DNA from 3 places in the Solibacillus sp. FSL W8-0372 genome. Region 2 is predicted to be linked to each of the others. Evidence: riboswitches for the same ligand, from Rfam matches in the RefSeq annotation. Region 2 holds a riboswitch; each other region holds the start of a gene.
What was found. Region 2 has a riboswitch for lysine ahead of MKY13_RS01250 (amino acid permease). Riboswitches for the same ligand answer to the same signal wherever they lie in the genome.

Region 1 (3,258 bases), 1.6 Mb from region 2:
GAAAAATAGTTCCACAACGGAAATAACACTTAATACGGAAGAATCTTTTATATTCATAACGAACTGGTTGCCTGTTGCAGGTAATATATTGCGTGCTACTTGTGGAATGACAATATGTAACATCGTTTGAAGATGATTCATGCCAATTGCCTGAGCTGCCTCAAATTGACCTTTGTCAATTGATACAATACCCCCACGTACATACTCAGCCATATATGCCCCAGTATTTAAACTTATAACGACAGATGCTGCAAGAAAGCGGTCAATGTCAATCCCTAAATATACGAGACCATAAAACACAACCATCGCCTGTACCATCATTGGTGTCCCTCTGAAAATCTCAACATATGAAGTTAAAATAAAGTTAAATACTTTCAAAATAATCGTTTTTACGTTCCTTTTACGTTGTGGAATTGTATGCATTATTCCGATAAAGAATCCGATAAGTGTTCCACAAATTGTTCCGATAATCGCTAATAGAAGTGCAGTCCAAGCTCCACGTACGAATAAATCCCAGTTGTTCGTAAACAAGTTCCATGATGATTCTAAAAATGCCATAGCCTTGTCCTCCAATTCTTTCTTATTAATATATGTATTAAGCAATGATAATAGAAAAAGGTTGTCTCCCGTTTGCCGGCAAGACAACCTTCATTAAACAATAATTGCAACACGATTATTGTGCTGCTGGTTGATTTGCAATTGCGTCTTCCATTAATTGCTGACGCTCTTCTTCCGAAATTTCAGCTAATACTTTGTTAATTTGTTCACGTAAATCAGATCCCTTTTTCAGCCCTACTGCTACAGCTGTTGAAGCTTCATCTGCTTCGAAGTTTGGCTCTGGAACGATATACTTAATGTTGTTTAATGCCATTTCAGCAGAGATCCCTTCAGGACGCTCAGAAACGTAGCCATCGATTGCACCTGATTGTAATTGCACGCGCATTGCACCAAAGTCAGTTGCTGCAACCTGCTTGTTTACACCTTCGATTTGGTCGATTACGTCATAGTGAGTTGTCGCTTGCTGACCAGTAATTTTAGCACCTGAAAAATCAGATAATGATGTTGCATTTGCATATGGACCATCTTCTTTTACGACAATTACATAATCGCTTGTATAATAGTTTTCTGTGAAATCAATCGCTTCCATACGATCTGGCATTGGCGACATACCTGCAATTACTAAATCAATTGCTCCAGATTGTAGAGAAGGAATTAAACCATCCCAGTCCGTTTTAACGACTTTCAATTCCATATCTAAGCCTTCAGCGATTTTTTTCGCGATTTCTACATCATAGCCTGCTGCATATTCTTTCGAACCATCAATCGGTACGCCACCGTTTGAATCGCCCTTTTGCGACCAGTTAAAAGGTGCATAACCGGCTTCCATACCAACCTTCAATACTTTCTTGTCTGATCCAGTTGTTGTTTCGTCATCTGAACCGCATGCTGCAAGTACAAATATTGTCATCATTGCGGTAATGACCATTAATAGTTTCTTTTTCAAGTTAACTCTCCCCTTAATAAATGTATTTCAGGCTTTTAAAAATGAAAAAAAACGACCAAAAAGGATATCCTTAGGTCGTTTACATTCACGATTAGCCCAAATCCTCTACAGTTCCCAATATGAGATAGCACACCTCAATCATCCGGGAAGAAGATTGAGACAGTCCTGCAATTATTTATTACAGACCCAGCGCTGTTAAATCGAGCTATAACAACACTTCGGCGATATTTCCTTCTTTTATACTTCACTGTCAGCTCAATGACTCCATACAAAACTATTAAATACCGCACCTCTACCTCACTAAGCTGTGAGGTTTTGTTATTAAATTAATAGTTTAAGTTTAACATTATTCCAACTTTTCCGTCAACACTCATTTTTCTGAAATTTAAAGGAAAAAAGCTAATTCGCAATATACATTACGAATTAGCTTTCAAAGTTTTAATTATGAATTTAATAATAAATCTTCTGGGTTTTCGATCATTTCTTTAACTGTTTTTAAGAAACCAACAGAATCTTTACCATCAATAATACGGTGGTCGTAAGATAATGCTACATACATCATTGGGCGAATTTGAACTTCACCGTTAACAGCTACTGGACGGTTAACGATAGAGTGCATACCTAAAATACCAGCTTGAGTACCATTCATGATTGGTGTAGACATTAATGAACCGAATACACCACCGTTAGTGATAGTGAATGATCCACCAGCCATGTCGTTTAAGCCTAATTTTTTGTCGCGTGCTTTACCAGCTAATTCAGCGATGTTTTTCTCGATTTCAGCAAAGTTCTTAGCGTTAGCATCACGAACTACTGGTACTACTAAACCTTCTTCAGTTGATACAGCGATACCGATATCGAAGAAATTGTTTAAGTGAATTTCATCACCGTTAATTTGAGCGTTAACGTATGGATATTTTTTAAGTGCTGCAACTACTGCTTTTGTGAAGAATGACATGAAACCTAATTTAATGTCGTTATCTTTCACGAATTGTTCTTGTTTACGTTTACGTAAAGCCATGATGTTAGTCATGTCGATTTCGTTGAACGTAGTTAACATTGCAGTTGATTGTTTAACTTCTAATAAACGTTTTGCAATTGTTTGACGACGACGGCTCATTTTTTCAACAGTTACACGATCAGTGTCACCTGCTGGAGTGAAGATCATTGGACCATTTCCAGCTGGAGCTGCAGTTGCTTGTGCAGGTGCTGCCGGCGCTGTGCCATGAGCTGCTACATCTTGAACACGTACACGACCTTGAGGATCTACTGGAGAGATCGCTGCTAAGTCAATGCCTTTTTCACGAGCTAGTTTACGAGCTGCTGGTGAAGCAATTACTCGCTCACCTGAAGTTTCTTCAACTGCTACTGGAGCTGGAGCTGCTGCTGCTTTAGGAGCTTCTTCTTTTGCAGGTGCAGCAGGAGCTGGTGCTTCCTCTTTTGCTGCAGGTGCAGGTGCTGCGCCTTCGCCAGCTTCAACTACTGCGATTACTTGTCCTACTAAAACAGTATCGCCTTCTTCAGCTAAAATTTGAGTTAATACGCCTGCTTCTTCAGAGATGATTTCAGCGTTTACTTTATCTGTTTCTAATTCTACGATGAATTCGCCTTTTTCTACGCGATCTCCAACTTTTTTAACCCACTGGGCAATTGTGCCTTCAGTAATTGATTCTGCTAATTCAGGGACTTTAATTTCAGCCACGTTCATATCCTCCTTTTATTACGCTATACAGTTATTGTATAGCAAGCTACCC
Region 2 (3,258 bases):
AATGTCCCAATTCAGTTTCACTCCACAAAAAAAACGCAATGAAAGCTGATGCTCACATTACGTTTTAATTACTATTTATTTGATAAGTCACAGTCCATTAAAGGGACAATTTTTGTTTTATGTTTTACTTTATAGAAAATCCATAATGAAGCAAATAACGGTAAGCCGATATATGAAACGACTACTCCGTACCAGTCAATTGTCCCGCCCATAAAGGCCATATAGTTTTGACCAAGTACGACAATCATACATAGGGCAAACGCAAATAGCGGACCGAATGGGAAGAATTTCGATACATACGGTAAATCGCTCAATGACTTCCCTTGTGCGACATATGCACGACGGAAGCGGTAATGACTGATTGCAATACCGAGCCAAGCGATAAAGCCGGACATCCCTGAAGCGTTTAATAACCAAATATATACGACACCATCGCCAAAGAATGAAGCTAAAAATGCGAGCGATCCTACTGCCAATGTAGCAAGAAGTGCATACATTGGAATGCCGCGCGTCGTTACTTTCATAAACAGTTTCGGTGCTTTTCCGTCTACTGCTAATTGATAAAGCATACGACTTGCTGCATAAAGACCTGAGTTCCCTGCAGAAAGCATTGCTGTTAAAATAATCGCATTCATAACAGATGCTGCAAATGCGACACCTAAGTTTTCAAATACTAATGTAAATGGGCTTGTTGCAATATCTTCTGATAAAAGGCGTGAATCTGTATACGGAATAAGTAGTCCGATTGCACCGATCGCGAAAATGTAAAACAGCAAAATACGCCAGAATACTGAACGTACAGCTTTTGGAATGTTTTTGCCTGGATCATCTGTTTCCCCAGCTGTTACCCCTAGCATTTCCGTCCCTTGGAATGAGAAACCAGCTGCCAGGAAAATACCGAATAGTGCAAGGAAACCGCCATTAAACGGAGCATCTCCTGCAAAGAAATTCGTGAAGCCGACCGGATCATTCCCGCCTAAAATGCCGAAAATCATTAAAAAGCTGACAATGATAAATACAATAACTGTTGCGACTTTAATCATCGCAAACCAATATTCTGCTTCACCAAACGCTTTTACAGATAATAAGTTAAATGTTAATACGACCGCGATAAATAAAAGCGTCCATACAAGTGACGAGCTGTCCGGAAACCAGTATTTCATAATTAATGAAACAGCCGCAATTTCCGCTGCAATTGTAATTGCCCAGTTGTACCAATAGTTCCAACCAAGCGCAAATCCTAATGCTGGGTCTACAAATTTCGTTGCATACGTACTAAACGAACCGGATGTCGGCATATAAGCTGCCATTTCACCTAATGACGTCATTAGGAAATACACCATAACCCCGATTAATGCATATGCGAGCAATGCCCCGCCAGGACCTGCCTGTGCAATGGCACCACCTGATGCTAAAAATAGCCCTGTACCAATCGTTCCGCCTAACGAAATCATTGTAACATGGCGGCTTTTTAATCCTCTTTTTAACTCGTTTTTATTACCGAGCTGATCTATTTTAATTTCACTCACGATTATAAAACTCCCTTTTTGTTTTGTTTGGTGAAGTGTAAAAAGAAAAACCACCACAAGTTTTTGTGATGGTTATAATTACACCTCATCAAACTTGAAAGATAGCTCAACACATGCTTACACATGTGACAGTTCTGTTCCTTATCGGAGACAGCCCCAGCGTTATATTTAAGAAGAAAAATAACACTTCGGCAATCATTCCTTTCATAAAGCTTCACAGATTCTTCTCAATCTCCGCTATACTAATTTTAATGATTGCGACCTCTACCCCATACATTTACATGAGGTAATTACTTTAATTGAAATAATGATTATTAGTCTAACATAATATTTTTTTGATAGCAACGCGTTACTATTTTTCTGTTTTTTAAGATTATTCTAACTATTTAATTGGCGTTGTTGCAGGAAAAGGAGCCTTATTGATGAATGAACAAAAAATAAACCAAAATAGCAAAAAAATACTATCGAATAAACCACTTCTCTTTTTTATGGTAGCTGTATTCCTATTCGCTACTACTTTACGTACACCGATTACTGTAGTAGGTCCTATTATTTCCTTTATCCGGGATGGCCTCGGCATTTCAAACGTGTTGGCAGGATTTTTAACAACTATTCCATTAGTCGCGTTTGCTATTGTTTCACCATTTGCACCGCGCATCGCACGTAAATGGGGAATGGAATGGACTTTATTTTATTCAGTTATTTTACTTTGTACCGGAGTCTTACTACGTTCAGTAGGTGAAACAGCACTTCTAATTGGAGGAACAATTCTTATAGGGATTGCCATCGCTTTTGGGAATGTTCTTATTCCGAGTTACTTCAAATGGAAATTCCCGCTGCATATCGGCTTGTTAACTGGGGTGTATTCCGTATCGATGAATATTTCTTCCGGACTTGCTGCCGGCTTTAGTTTTCCGATTGCCACAAATGCAGGCTGGCAAATAGCTTTAGGCTTTTCGATTGTTTTAGGTGTTCTGACATTAGCTATATGGATACCGATTTTGCGAACGCCTAAAGTGGACTTGCATATGTCCGCATCACAGACAATGAAAACCCAAATGTGGAAATCACCGCTCGCCTGGGCTGTTGCAGGCGCAATGGGCTTCCAGTCATTCTTATTCTACTGCTCCTCTGCATGGTTGCCGGAAATTTTTATAAGCCAAGGTTTGGATGCTACCGCGGCTGGTTGGATGGTGTCTGTTATGCAATTTGCGCAAATTCCGATGACGTTTGTTATTCCAATTATCGCAGGGAAGCTCATTTCACAGCGTCCGATCGTCATTTTCTTTACGATTTGTTATTTAATTGGCTTTACGGGTGTTTTGATGGAATGGACAAGCCTCGCGATATTATGGATGATCTTTTTAGGTTTTGCAGGCGGTGCTTCATTCGGTTTAGTATTGATGCTGTTTTCACTGCGTACAGAAACTGCATACGATGCAGCGGAGCTCTCCGGCTTTGCGCAATCAATCGGCTATTTAGTTGCAGCAGTCGGACCTGTTCTATTCGGTTATGTACATGATTTGACGAATAGTTGGTTCATGCCGCTACTGTTATTTATTTTAATTTCAGTTTTATTATTCTTTGCTTCATTTATAAGCGCAAAGAATCAAACAGTCTAACCAAACATACGTACCCTTTTATGCTATAATAAAAGTGAGTAAATAAAAGGAGTACTGAACTATTGCGTAAAAAACGAAAACGAAATAAAAAACGGCTGCCGATTATA
Region 3 (3,258 bases), 1.5 Mb from region 2:
AAGAAGCGGGAACTTCTTTCATTGCTATATTAAATTCCTCATGCAAAGCATTGGCAGCGCGCACCATTTCTTCTTGTGGCACAACGACCGACACTTTTATTTCAGATGTGCTAACCATTTTAACCGGAATATGCTCACGTCCCAGACGCGCAAACATACGTGCTGCGACTCCAGGGTTTGAAGCCATTGCTGATCCAATAATCGATACTTTAGCCAATCCGATTTCAAAATCTGCAAAACTAAATCCAAGTGACAATTTACTCGACTCTAATACACGTAAAGCATCAGCAAATTCTTCTTTTGAAATTGTAAAAGAAATTGTAGGCTTAATCCCGTCAATAACTGCCTGCACAATAATATCAACATTAATATCATTTTCCGCTAAAACACTAAATACTTCGGCTAATGACGCTGTTTCATATGAATCATATCCGATCGTTAAACGAATAATATCAGATTCATATGCCACCCCGCGCACAAGTAAATTTTTTTCCATGTCTACATCCCCTTTTATTAATGTACCTTCTACGTCTTCGGTAGCTGAGCGTACAACGATTGGCATATTGTAATTTTTTGCAAGCTCAACTGCTCGAGGATGCAAAATTTTGGTACCTAAATTGGAAAACTCCAACATTTCATCATATGAAATTACAGATAATTTCGTAGCATCCTCCACTAGCTGCGGATCTGCCGTATAAATGCCTTCTACCGTTGAATAAATATCAACACGTTCCGCATTTAAGGCGATGGCTAATGCAACGGCGGAAGTTTCAGAACCGCCTTTCCCCAAAGTCGAAATGTTGTCTGTGTATGTTATTCCTTGGAATCCTGATACAACAACGATCTCTCCTAGTTCAAAATGTTTTTCAAAACGCTTATTAACTATAGAATCAATTCGGGCATTTCCATATTTTTCATTTGTTTGGATACCTGCCTGCCAACCGGCAAGTGACACTGCTTTTCCCCCATGCTCCTGAATTGCTAAAGCAAGAAGGACGCTTGTTATCTGCGCTCCCGTAGAGATTAATGCATCCATTTCACGCTTCGACGGTTCATGAGTAATTTCCGAGGCAAATTGCCGTAAATTTTGACGAATGGACGTCATCGAAGAAACGACAACGACTAAGTTTATGCCACGACCTTGCTCTTTTATCACCTTTTTTGCTACCTGTACTATTTTTTCTGTTGTTGCCAACATTGGTCCACCAAACTTTACTACAACTGTCTGCAATGTCTTCCACCCCTTATTTTTTTCCATCAAAAAAGCGACCTTCCATATGTTCATGGAAAGTCGCCGTCAATACAAATAAAAGTTTATATGTTTTTCAGGATAGCTCTCCAGAACATAAAGTTCTGACAATCTTACATTTCTTAAATGCAAAACCAGCAAAACACGTGAACAATACGTATTTCACTTCGGCAGAATTCCCTTTCAATTGCTGTCGCTGGAATTGTTCTTCCTCGAGCAATTTACTCTTAAATACTGCACCTCTATCGTTTATTAACTATTGAATTGTCTTTTATAGTAACACAACATTATTCTTTATTCAATGATGCTTCGTGAAAGTGACGATAAATTACTTCTGCCAATTTGGCAGGAACACCGGCTTCTTGCAATTGTAACTCTGTTGCTTCCCTAATTTTTTTTACCGATCCAAAATGCTTCATAAGTTGCTGTTTACGTTTCGGTCCTATACCCGGAATGCCATCAAGAACGGATGTAATTGCATTCGTCTGATGTTGCTGACGCAAAAATGTAATGGCAAATCGGTGTACCTCATCTTGTATACGTTGCAATAAGTAAAAACCATCACTTGTCCGTTTTAAAGGTACAACTTCTGGTGGAGCGCCAAATAACAGTTGGGATGTGTTATGCTTATCGTCTTTTGCAAGACCTGCTATTGGAATCATTAATCCTAGCTCATCTTCTATTACTTCTCTTGCAACCTCCATTTGTCCTTTTCCTCCATCGATTAGGATTAAGTCCGGTAATGGCAAGCTTTCTCGTAATACCCGCGTATAACGGCGCCGAATGACTTCTTGCATCGCCCCATAGTCATCATGTTTTGCGGCTTCTCGTGTTTTATATTTCCGGTATTCCTTTTTTGCAGGCTTCCCGTCTACAAACACAACCATTGCAGAAACAGGATCAGCACCATGCATATGACTATTATCAAATGCTTCGATACGAAGTGGTAATGGAATTTGCATAGCTTCGGCAAGTGCTTCACAAGCTCCTACTGTACGTTCTTCCTGACGCTCAATTAACTGGAATTTTCCATGTATTGCAATATTGGCATTTTTCATAGCTAAATCGACCAGCTCTTTTTTTGTACCGCGCTTTGGTGTCTGCACCTTTACGTTTAAAAGCTTTTGCAAAATCGTACCATCAATCGTCTTTGGTACAAAAATCTCTTTCGGCAGTAAATGATGTGGCTGCTCGTAAAATCGTCCGACAAATGTTAAAAATTCTTCTTCTGCCTCGTTATATATAGGGAAAATCGATACATCACGTTCAATTAATTTTCCTTGCCGTACAAAAAATACTTGTACACACATCCACCCTTTTTCGACTGCATAGCCAAATACATCCCGATTGCTTAAATCATCCGATACGATTTTTTGCTTTTGCATAACCTGCTCGATATGTGCAATTAAATCCCGGAATTCCTTCGCCCGTTCAAATTCCAGCTTTTCGGCTGCATCGAGCATTTTTTGCTGAAGATCTTTCTGTATTTCTTCGACACCACCGTTTAAAAACTTTGAAATTTCACCTATCATTTCATCATATACTTGTTTTTCAATTTCTTTTACACAAGGTGCTAAGCATTGCCCTAAATGATAATACAGGCATACTTGATTTGGCAGATGTGTACATTTACGAAGTGGATATAAACGATCGAGCAATTTCCGCGTTTCATTGGCCGCATACGCGTTTGGATAAGGCCCAAAATATTTTGCCTTATCCTTTTTTACTTTCCTTGTCGTTATTATTCGAGGGTAACGTTCATTCGTTATTTTTATATAAGGGTATGTTTTATCATCTGTTAGCTTTACATTATATTTCGGATCATGTAATTTGATCAAATTCAGTTCAAGTATAAGCGCTTCGAGATCACTTGAAGTTACAATATATTCAAAGTCCTCTATTTCACTGACTAATCTGGCTGTTTTACCATCATGACTTCCCGTAAAATACGAACGCACTCGGTTTTTTAACACTTTTGCCTTGCCGACATATATAATCGTCCCTTGACG

Region 1: another riboswitch for lysine. It lies ahead of MKY13_RS09035 (transporter substrate-binding domain-containing protein); the one in region 2 lies ahead of MKY13_RS01250 (amino acid permease).
Region 3: another riboswitch for lysine. It lies ahead of MKY13_RS13810 (aspartate kinase); the one in region 2 lies ahead of MKY13_RS01250 (amino acid permease).

Annotation. Positions count from the first base shown of each region.
Region 1 covers NZ_CP150204.1:1,835,665-1,838,922, forward strand. The annotation lists gene MKY13_RS09030 (amino acid ABC transporter permease) at 1-558, opposite strand, end outside; gene MKY13_RS09035 (transporter substrate-binding domain-containing protein) at 674-1,504, opposite strand; lysine riboswitch at 1,622-1,807, opposite strand; gene odhB (2-oxoglutarate dehydrogenase complex dihydrolipoyllysine-residue succinyltransferase) at 1,947-3,206, opposite strand.
Region 2 covers NZ_CP150204.1:244,846-248,103, reverse strand. The annotation lists gene MKY13_RS01250 (amino acid permease) at 72-1,529, opposite strand; lysine riboswitch at 1,624-1,804, opposite strand; gene MKY13_RS01245 (MFS transporter) at 1,952-3,151, shown strand; gene MKY13_RS01240 (restriction endonuclease) at 3,214-3,258, shown strand, end outside.
Region 3 covers NZ_CP150204.1:2,697,391-2,700,648, forward strand. The annotation lists gene MKY13_RS13810 (aspartate kinase) at 1-1,231, opposite strand, end outside; lysine riboswitch at 1,324-1,502, opposite strand; gene uvrC (excinuclease ABC subunit UvrC) at 1,537-3,258, opposite strand, start outside.